DNA from 2 places in the Clostridium sp. DL-VIII genome. Region 1 is predicted to be linked to the other one. Evidence: riboswitches for the same ligand, from Rfam matches in the RefSeq annotation. Region 1 holds a riboswitch; the other holds the start of a gene.
What was found. A riboswitch is a leader RNA that binds a small molecule or an ion and turns the genes downstream of it on or off. The one in region 1 is predicted to bind cobalamin.
Positions count from the first base shown of each region.

Region 2: linked by a shared signal. The riboswitch ahead of cbiQ (cobalt ECF transporter T component CbiQ) and the one ahead of cbiQ (cobalt ECF transporter T component CbiQ) in region 1 are both predicted to bind cobalamin.

Region 1 is NZ_CM001240.1:4,677,543-4,682,313, forward strand. Features, by position in the region: gene CDLVIII_RS21565 (energy-coupling factor ABC transporter permease) at 1-289, opposite strand, end outside; gene CDLVIII_RS21570 (energy-coupling factor ABC transporter ATP-binding protein) at 409-1,230, opposite strand; gene cbiQ (cobalt ECF transporter T component CbiQ) at 1,298-2,113, opposite strand; cobalamin riboswitch at 2,594-2,785, opposite strand; gene CDLVIII_RS21580 (zinc ABC transporter substrate-binding protein) at 2,865-3,761, opposite strand; gene CDLVIII_RS21585 (hypothetical protein) at 4,068-4,535, opposite strand; gene CDLVIII_RS21590 (transglutaminase domain-containing protein) at 4,715-4,771, opposite strand, start outside.
Region 2 is NZ_CM001240.1:6,382,272-6,387,042, reverse strand. Features, by position in the region: gene CDLVIII_RS28750 (CobW family GTP-binding protein) at 84-1,136, shown strand; cobalamin riboswitch at 1,596-1,795, shown strand; gene cbiQ (cobalt ECF transporter T component CbiQ) at 1,948-2,850, shown strand; partial or broken gene CDLVIII_RS28740 (ATP-binding cassette domain-containing protein) at 2,863-3,060, shown strand; gene CDLVIII_RS28735 (IS701 family transposase) at 3,176-4,381, shown strand.

The sequences.
Region 1 (4,771 bases):
TATGTGAGCAGCTTCCTGTTACTGATGGAATCTTTAAAGATGAAAGTACAAATACAAATGCTCCAGCCATGGCCAAAATTGTGATTGATCTACGATGCTCAGACACTGTTTTCTTAATTGATAAATAGCCGGTCACTAAAAATGGAACACATACAACACCCCATATAATGCAAAATTGTGGTGGAAGATATCCTTCCATAATGTGCATGGCATTAGCTGCTGGAGCCACTCCAAACACTAAAGCAAATGCTGCTGCTAAAGCAACAATTCTCTTTTCTTTTTTATTCATTTTTCTCCCCCTCCAAAAGCTTCTGATATTTATATAACCAAAAGCTAAATAATAAAATCATATAAATTCAGCTGAAGTATAGAACTCCATCTTAAAAATTTTATTTATAATCCATATTCTCATAGTATGTCTTTAAATTCCTGTATGCTTTTAGGATAGGCTTTTATATCTTTTAAAATCTGTTTTTCTACAAGAGATTCATAAACCTCAATTAGGGTTGGCTGTTTTAAATTTGCCGCTTTTAAAATTCCCATATTTTGAAATATCTCAAGTGGTGATCCATCTGCAATAATTTTTCCTTCACTAAACACTAGGACTCTTTCAGCCCATCTATATGCAAAATCCACATCATGTGTAGAAATAAGCATTGTCTTTCCTTCAGCTCCAAGCTTTAGCAAGACTTCTTCTAACATCATTGCATTTAATGGATCCAAAGCCGCTGTTGGTTCATCAAAAATTACAATTTCTGATTTCATTGCAATAATATCAGCAATACTAACACGTTTCTTTTCACCGCCACTTAAATAATGAGGCGGGCGATCTTTTAAATTACAAATATTCATATATTCCAGAGCTTCATCAACTCGTTTTAATACTTCTTCTTTTGGAAGTTTTAAATTCATAGGTCCAAAGCCAACTTCAGCCTTAACTGTAGATGCGATAATTTGATTGTCAGCATCTTGAAATACAATTCCTATATTCTTTCTAAGTTCATTTAAATTTTTTTTATTAATAACCATATCCCTGTAAATAATTTTCCCCTGCTCAGGTGTAAGTACACCATCTACGTTTAAGAAAAAGGTAGACTTTCCCGAACCGTTTGAGCCAATGACAGCAATTTTGTCACCCTCATAAATATCCACACTTACTCCATCTACGGCAGATTTTCCATTTCCATAGGTATAATATAAATCTTCAATTTTTAGTATTAACTTCTTCATGATTTTTCCTTTCTAAGCGTATGAAAATAAATAACCAGCAAATGCACTTGCTATTTTGGAATGTTTTTTATCTTGTAAAGCTCCAAAGCAAAATCAAAAAAATTATAAATAATATTGCAAAAACAATTTGTATTATTTCTATTTTTTTATCTTCTTCTAAAAATACAAGTTCTCCATCATAACATCTAGCTTCCATAGCATCATAATAAGCATTTGCTTTCTTAAGTGAAATAATAAGCATGTTACTTGCTATACTTCCAAAGGTATAGCAAGAAGTTCTAAAATCACAATAACCTTGGCGCGACTTTGCAGAATTTTTCATTTTAGCGGAGACGTCCATTAAAATAAATATGTAGCGATAAATAAGGCTCATCAATTCCACAATAATCTTTGGCACATGCGCGTTTCTAAGCACAGAAATAATCTCAAAAGTTGGAGTTGATAATGTCATCATCTGTAGAGCACTAATAGCTGCAAAAATTTTTAAAATTAAAAATGTCATTTTCTTAAGCTGAATAATTGAAGTAAATACATAACCAAATCCAAGATATAAGTTATACTGTCCTATTGGCTGTTTTGAAAAATCAATGGCAATAGTAAAAGTACTAAGTAAAATAAAAGTAATTGGAATTGCCAGTATTGGCAAGTATTCAGTTAATGGGATCTCACCTTTAATAACTGTAACATATGCCATTGTAATTATTACTGCAATAGATACATATGGATTATCAAATGCAATGCAAAGAATTAGTGTTAAAATTGATAGATATACTTTAAATACAGCGTTCCACTTTCTAATTTTTGAAGCATAAGCATAAAAATCAATTGAATATCCTTCTCCATGTTTATGTCCAATTTTATGGTTATTGATAGTCTTTCCCATCTCACATCTCCCTTGTATTTTGGTCATTATACAGATAAACAAATCAAGAACTTGATTTATTACTTGTAATTTTTAGATTGAGTGAACTAATAAAGAAACCATATATAATTATAAGTAACAAGTTAAGGATGAAATCTCTCTTTAGAAAGATTTCCCAAATATACTTTTTGAAAAGCGTATAGGCTTTTCTTTCTTAACTCATAACTTATAACTCTTAACTCATTAAGATTGTCACCGCTTTTGTTATTACCTTAACTTATAAAAAAGTATACGTTATAAGTCTGGTTCATATGTTGCATATCTGAATTTTATGCAAAATAAAAAGTCCTTCTAACAAAAGGGTTAAAAAGACATAATAAAACCTGTTCACTCATATAAAATGCACAAATAAACTGTTATTAAAACGCTCCCCCTATCACTCGTAGAGTTTAGTCACATAAAAAAATAACAAGGCAATATACCATTATATTTTCCATGTGCCTTACGGTGCCAAATATAGGCAGGTCTTCTGACTTAAGAATTATCATTCGAATACGCCTTCCCTATTTCTAAGTGACATAATATGTATTCAAACTCCTCCAATACAGCTACGGGATAGTTTAGGATTCTCACCTAATTCCCTTTTAATCAACTAAAATTTATTTTAATCAAACCTATATTTTCTTATTAAATTTTACTTTCTCAACTATGTTTTTATATTATATCATAAATTGTTTATGGTAACCAATGAAAGTTTTTTATTATATAGATTTTATTCTTTTTCTAAGCATTGATATATTTGATCTAAATTATATCTCATAGCTTCTATATAATCCTTGTCATCTTCTTTTGATTCTAACGTCAATATTGGCACAACAACAGCTCCAACCTCATTAGCCAAAGTTTCTGAAACTTTTGGGCTAGCAAGTTCCTCAGAAAAAACAGTACTTATATTATTTTCTCTGCAGAAATTAACCAAATCCTCCAATTGTTTAGGAGTGGGTTCCCCTTCAGCAAATAAATTTTCTACTGATTTCTGAGTTAATCCAAAATCTCTGCATAGATATCCAAAGGCAGCATGTCCTGTTACAAAATCTTTTTTACTTAATTTATCAAATTTAGGTTGATATTCATTATATAAATCCTCTAATTCGCCTTTAAATTTATTATAATTTTCTTCGTAATAATCTTTATTCTTTTCATCTAATTTAACTAAAGTATTTTTTATATTTTCAGATTGTATTTCTGCATTCTTTAAACTAAGCCAACTGTGAGGATCAATAGCATTATCTTCTTTCCTAGCTTGTACTCCTTCACTTGAATCTACAATAAGTATATCTTTATCCTTAATAGTATCATTGACTTTATCCACCCACGTCTCCATGCCTAAGCCATTATAAATAAAGGCCTTTCCTTTAGTTAATTCCTCAAAATCCTTAGTTTTAGGCTCATAATCATGCGGCTCTACATTATCTGGAACTAAACACGTAATATCCACTTTGTCTCCTGCAATCTCTTCTGCAAATTCCTTTAGGGGATATATAGAAACCACAATACTTAACTTACCGTCTTCTGCCTTTTGCGCTGTAGTTTTTGTATCAGCTCCACATCCTATTAATGTAATACCAATTAAGCTAGCTAAAACTCCTGAAATAATTTTCTTTTTCACACTTGCACCTCCACATGCATATGATTTGCATTTGCATTTTACATTTAATAAAATTACTATTCCAAGGCAAATATGTCAATACCAATTAAACATAACCTATTTACTTCTTGCTTTTTCAGAATTTTAGAGATGTAGTTTTATATATTCTACAAAATTGCAAAATGAAGTGATGATATTCCTGATGTGAAATACAAATGTGATATAAAAAAATTAAAATGCATATAGATTTGAAAGAAAATGGACTGCTTTTATATGCTTATTTTATAAATTTTAGCAGGATATAAATTATAATATCCTGCTTTATATTTACTTAGAATGATAATATTTTGATCTAACTTCACTTGTAAAACCATAATCAATAATAACAGGTTTTCCTTTTATTATTCCCCAATTATTTTTTCGCTCGAAGTCACCTAGCAGCAAATCATAACTTTTTCGTATATTTTGCATTTTATCTAAGTTTCTTAGTTCATTTTTATTCGAAACTTTAAAATAATTACATATATCTAAAATATTATTTACTCGCTTTGCTTTTTCCATTATTAAATAGCTAAAATCCTCTGATACTTGTATGACCTTTGCAAATAAATCCGATTTGTCACAACACGAAATTTTGTACTCATTTTTATTTTGTTCAATACCAGCTTTATTTTTTGCTATTTTAATTACATAACCATTACCTAAATCAAATACATTCCTGCAGGAACCAGAACCAATATATCTATAATATCCTTTTTGTATATTTAACATAATTTGATTAAATACACTTGTCATTAAAAACACCTGCTTCATGATAATCTCTTTATAGTCTTTAGTAAACATCTTACATACTATCTTATTCATTCCGCAGTTAATTGGTTCATTTATAATAAAAGCCCATTATGTTTTCTGGTAAGCTCTTACTAAGTGCTTTGAAAACATTAATGGACAAAAATTACATATATTAAGTTTGCTTAATCAGCATGTGGGTAGGCACTAATATCCCATGAATGATCTGCACTCATTTCATC
Region 2 (4,771 bases), 1.7 Mb from region 1:
AGGAATATGAATTATGTAAAAACTTCTATGAAGAAGGCACAAATTAATAATAAGAAAAATAAGTATATGGAGATGAATTTTATATGACAAAAGTAGATATAATTTCAGGTTTTCTTGGAGCAGGGAAGACAACACTTATAAAGAAGCTTATTAAAGAAGCGTTAAAAAATGAGAAAGTTTTATTGATTGAAAATGAGTTTGGAGAAATAGGAATAGATGGTGGTTTTCTTAAGAATTCAGGAATTGAAATTAAGGAAATGAATTCAGGGTGTATATGTTGTTCTTTAGTTGGAGATTTTAAAAATGCGTTAAAAGATGCTTTAGAAAAATATAAACCAGACCGTATTATAATAGAGCCATCTGGGGTAGGAAAGTTATCTGATGTAATAGAAGCAGTTGCAAATATAAAAGAGCATGATAATATTTCATTAAATAGTTTTGCAACAGTAGTGGATTCGATTAAGTATAAAACATATATGGATAATTTTGGAGAATTTTTTAATAATCAAATTGAAAATGCAAGAACTATTATTTTAAGCCGCTCGCAGAAATTATCAGATGAGGAACTAAATATATGTGTTAAAGAAATAAAGAAGCATAATAATAAAGCCAATATTATTACTACTCCATGGGATGAATTAAGTGGAAAACAAGTCTTAAGTGCAATTGAAGGCAGAAATTCTTTTGAAAAAGAATTTCTTAATAAGGAAAATTTAAATAATCATAGTTGTCATTGTAATCATCATGAGAAGCATGAACATAGTGATAAATCTAATAAATGCCACTGTCATCATAATGAAGAAGATAATAATGAAATTCATGAATGTCATTGTCACCATCATCATGAGCACCATAACGCAGATGATGTGTTTGTAACATGGGGTATAGAGACGCCTAAGAAATACAAGCGTAGTGAATTGGATAATATATTAAAGAAATTAACACAATCGAAAGAATATGGAGAAGTTTTACGAGCAAAAGGAATTGTTCAAGATATTGATGGAAAGTGGATTAATTTTGACTTGGTTTCAGAAGAATACGAAATTCGTTATGGTAATCCTGATTATACAGGCAAGATTTGTGTAATAGGAAGAAAGTTGAATAATGATAAATTAGAAAAGTTATTCTCTTTTTAGATAAACTTATCTCTAATTCTCTTTTTTAATAATAAAAAGAACTTTTTATATTCTATGAGAATGGTGTCAAGGAAATAGATTAAATTTTTAAGTACAAGTAGTAATATGAATTTAATTAAAGTGAAAACAAGAAGAATTAACTAAAATATGAATTTTAAATTGCATAAATTACTATTGAAAAAAATATTTTATTAGTAGAATCTTTCATTTGCGTATAAATAAATTATATCTAACTATATATAGAATTACAAGAATAATACTTACATAGATTATTCTTGTAATAAATCTTAATATATATTACACATTTTATTTCATATATTTCAACTATCAAGCATTATATTCTAAATACGATATTAAAGTTAGTGATTTACTTTTGCAAAATATAAATATATTTTGAAAATATACTAATTGCTTTTCCGAATTAATAATGCTATTGTATATATTGATATGAGAAATAAAATTTAATAATAAAATATAGGTTTAATCAAATTTTATTATATTTTAAATTGATTAATTAAAAGGGAATCAGGTAAGATTCCTGAACTATCCCGTAGCTGTATTAGAGGAATTTAAGTACATTATGTCACTTTTAATTAGGGAAGACGTACTTAAATGATGATTCTTAAGTCAGAAGACCTGCCTATATTTTGCACCATTAACTCTACGAGTGATAGAGGGGGCGTTTTGATGAAAGATTTATTTACTGTTTTTATATTAGTAAGTATGTTTTGTTATTATGTCTTTTTAACACTTTAGTTAAAAGGACTTTTTTTTGTAGAAAAACCATATAAAAATTTAAAGGAGATGTGATATGGAGGAAATTGTTATTTTATGTGCTATTTTTTTAATGATTGTTTTTTTCTTTATATGGAAATATCTAAGTGAGCATATTCATAGTGATGGCATACATCATAATAAACATAAAATAGGTCATAAGCATGGAGAGGGATATTCAATTGACTTTTATGCTTATGTTTCAAAAAACAGGCAGTGGAATGCTGCATTTAAAGTATATCTATCAATCTTGACACTGATTCTTTGTATTGTATTGGACAATCCATATGTATCTGCTGCAGTGATAATTGTGATGGCTTATCTGACAGTTATAAAAGGAAAGATTCCAGCAATTGAATATTTGTCAATACTGGCAATTCCGATTACTTTTATTTTACTCAGCACTGTTACTATTGCTATTGATTTTTTCAAGCAGCCTATAGGGCAGTATAACGTATCTCTTGGATTTTGCTATGTTTTTACTTCAACTATGCAACTTAAGAAGATGATATTTTTGATTTTGAAAATTTTTGCAGCTATTAGTGCTCTACAAATGATGACATTGTCAACGCCAACTTCTGAGATTATTTATGTGTTACGCAAGGCATGTGTACCAAAGATTATTGTAGAATTGATGAGTCTAATTTATCGTTATATATTTATTTTAATGGATGTCTCTACTAAAATGAAAAATTCTGCAAAGTCACGTCAAGGTTATTGTGATTTTAAAACTTCTTGTTATACATTTGGAAGTATAGCAAGTAATATGCTTATTATTTCACTTAAGAAAGCAAACGCTTATTATGATGCTATGGAAGCTAGATGTTATGATGGAGATCTTGTATTTTTAGAGGAAGATAAAAATGTAGAAACAATACAAATTATTATCGCAGCAGTATTCTTGTTTTTTTTAATTTTGCTTTGGAGCTTTACAAGATAGAAAGGAACTATTATGAGAAAATTAATATTAAAAATTGAAGATCTCCAATATACTTATGGAAATGGAAAGTCTGCATTAGATGGAGTATGTGTGGATATATATGAAGGTGAGAAGATTGCTGTTATTGGGTCCAATGGCTCAGGAAAATCAACTTTTTTCTTGAATATAGATGGGGTACTTATACCAGAACATGGGAAAATTATTTATAGACTATAAACGAGCGTTTTTACATCCAATAACTTACCAATAATAAAAAATAGAACATTTATAAAATCATTTGTTATAATTAAGTTCTCACACAAAAAATAACAAGGAGATAACATAAATGTTCATAGGCTCAATTATAACAAATTCATCATCTATAATCAAATTCTTAAAAGAATCAAGATTTGCAATTTATTTTACTAAGCCGCAGCTTCATATTATAGCTCTTATTATGAGTGCTATGATAAAAAAAGGATTTGTAGGTAAAGTTACTGACGTAGCCGACCTTATGCCTTTCAGGCATAGGACGAATGTAGGAAAATTCTTATCTAAAAGTCCTTGGAATAAAGACTTTGTTGAAAGAGCACTCCGTAATTTGGTTATAAAAAAGATTTGGGAAATTTCTAAAGCAACTGGAAAACCAATCTATGTCGCTATAGATGATACTATCTCGGAAAGGACTGTGCCCTCGTCAAAGGCAGTAAAACCTATTGAAAAGTGTAGTTTTCACAATTCTCATTTAAAACATAAAACTGTTTACGGACATCAATTAGTAACTGTTATGCTTATTTGTGATGATGTTGTTATGCCATACTCAATATCTATTTACGACAAAAAGATTAAGAGTAAAATTCAAATGGCTATTGAGCTTATAAATTCCTTACCATCTCCAAAAAATGAAGGATATGTTTTGTGTGATAGCTGGTATAGTTGTAAAAAGATTTTTAATGCTTCTAAAAAAGCTGGTTTCAAATATGTAGGTGGATTACGTACTAACAGAGTAATTTATCCTACTAATCATGAAAGACTTGGTATTAAGCTTAACGCTTTCGGGAAAACACTAACTAAAGAGGATGTCGACCTAGTTAAAGTTGGCAACTCAGAGTATTATGTATATTCCTATAAAGGAAAGTTAAATGATTTAAAAGAAGCCTTAATAATTCTAAGTTGGCCTAAAGAAGCTCTTTTTAAAGATGGCTGTTTAAGAGCTTTTATAAGTCCTGATTCTAATATGTCATTATTGGAATTGCTAAACCACTACAAACATAGGTGGCCGATCGAAATTTTCTTTAGAGAATCTAAGAAAAAACTAGGATTAGATGATTATCAAATTCGCAGTGAAAAAAGTATAAAAAGATATCTGCTTATTATGATGATTACATATGTTTATTATGGATTAGAAGTATCCGAAGATACTTTAAAATTTAGTGATGGATTAAAAAATGCTAGAGTTCAATTAGAGGCCGAAAAAATAACTTTCATTTATGAAAAAACTCAAGCTGGAGAGCCTATTGATACCATTTTAGAGCTTTTCAATGTTGCATAAGTATCTTTTTAGTTATTCAATTGGAAATATTTGTTTGCGATTTCGCTCGTTTATAGTTTTAAATAAAATTATTCACTGATAAAAGCATAAGGATTATAGAAATTGAATATATTACGATTGTTATCTATGTCCCCGTCAAAAAAAGATTAACCAAGAAATAAAAAAGATTGACTACGTGGCGGAGCAGTAAAAAAACAGAATAAAATAGAGAGCATAAAAGCGAGTAGAACAAAGCCTTCGGGTCGGTTTTCTTAATTCGAATTTATGCTCTTTTTTTCGTTCATTTTATAGGCTCTTTTTAGTTTTTATTCAATTTTCCTTCATTATATATAGTCATACTTTTTTTAACGGCTCCTTCCTGGCTACTGCCCTTGTAGTAGTAATCGCAAG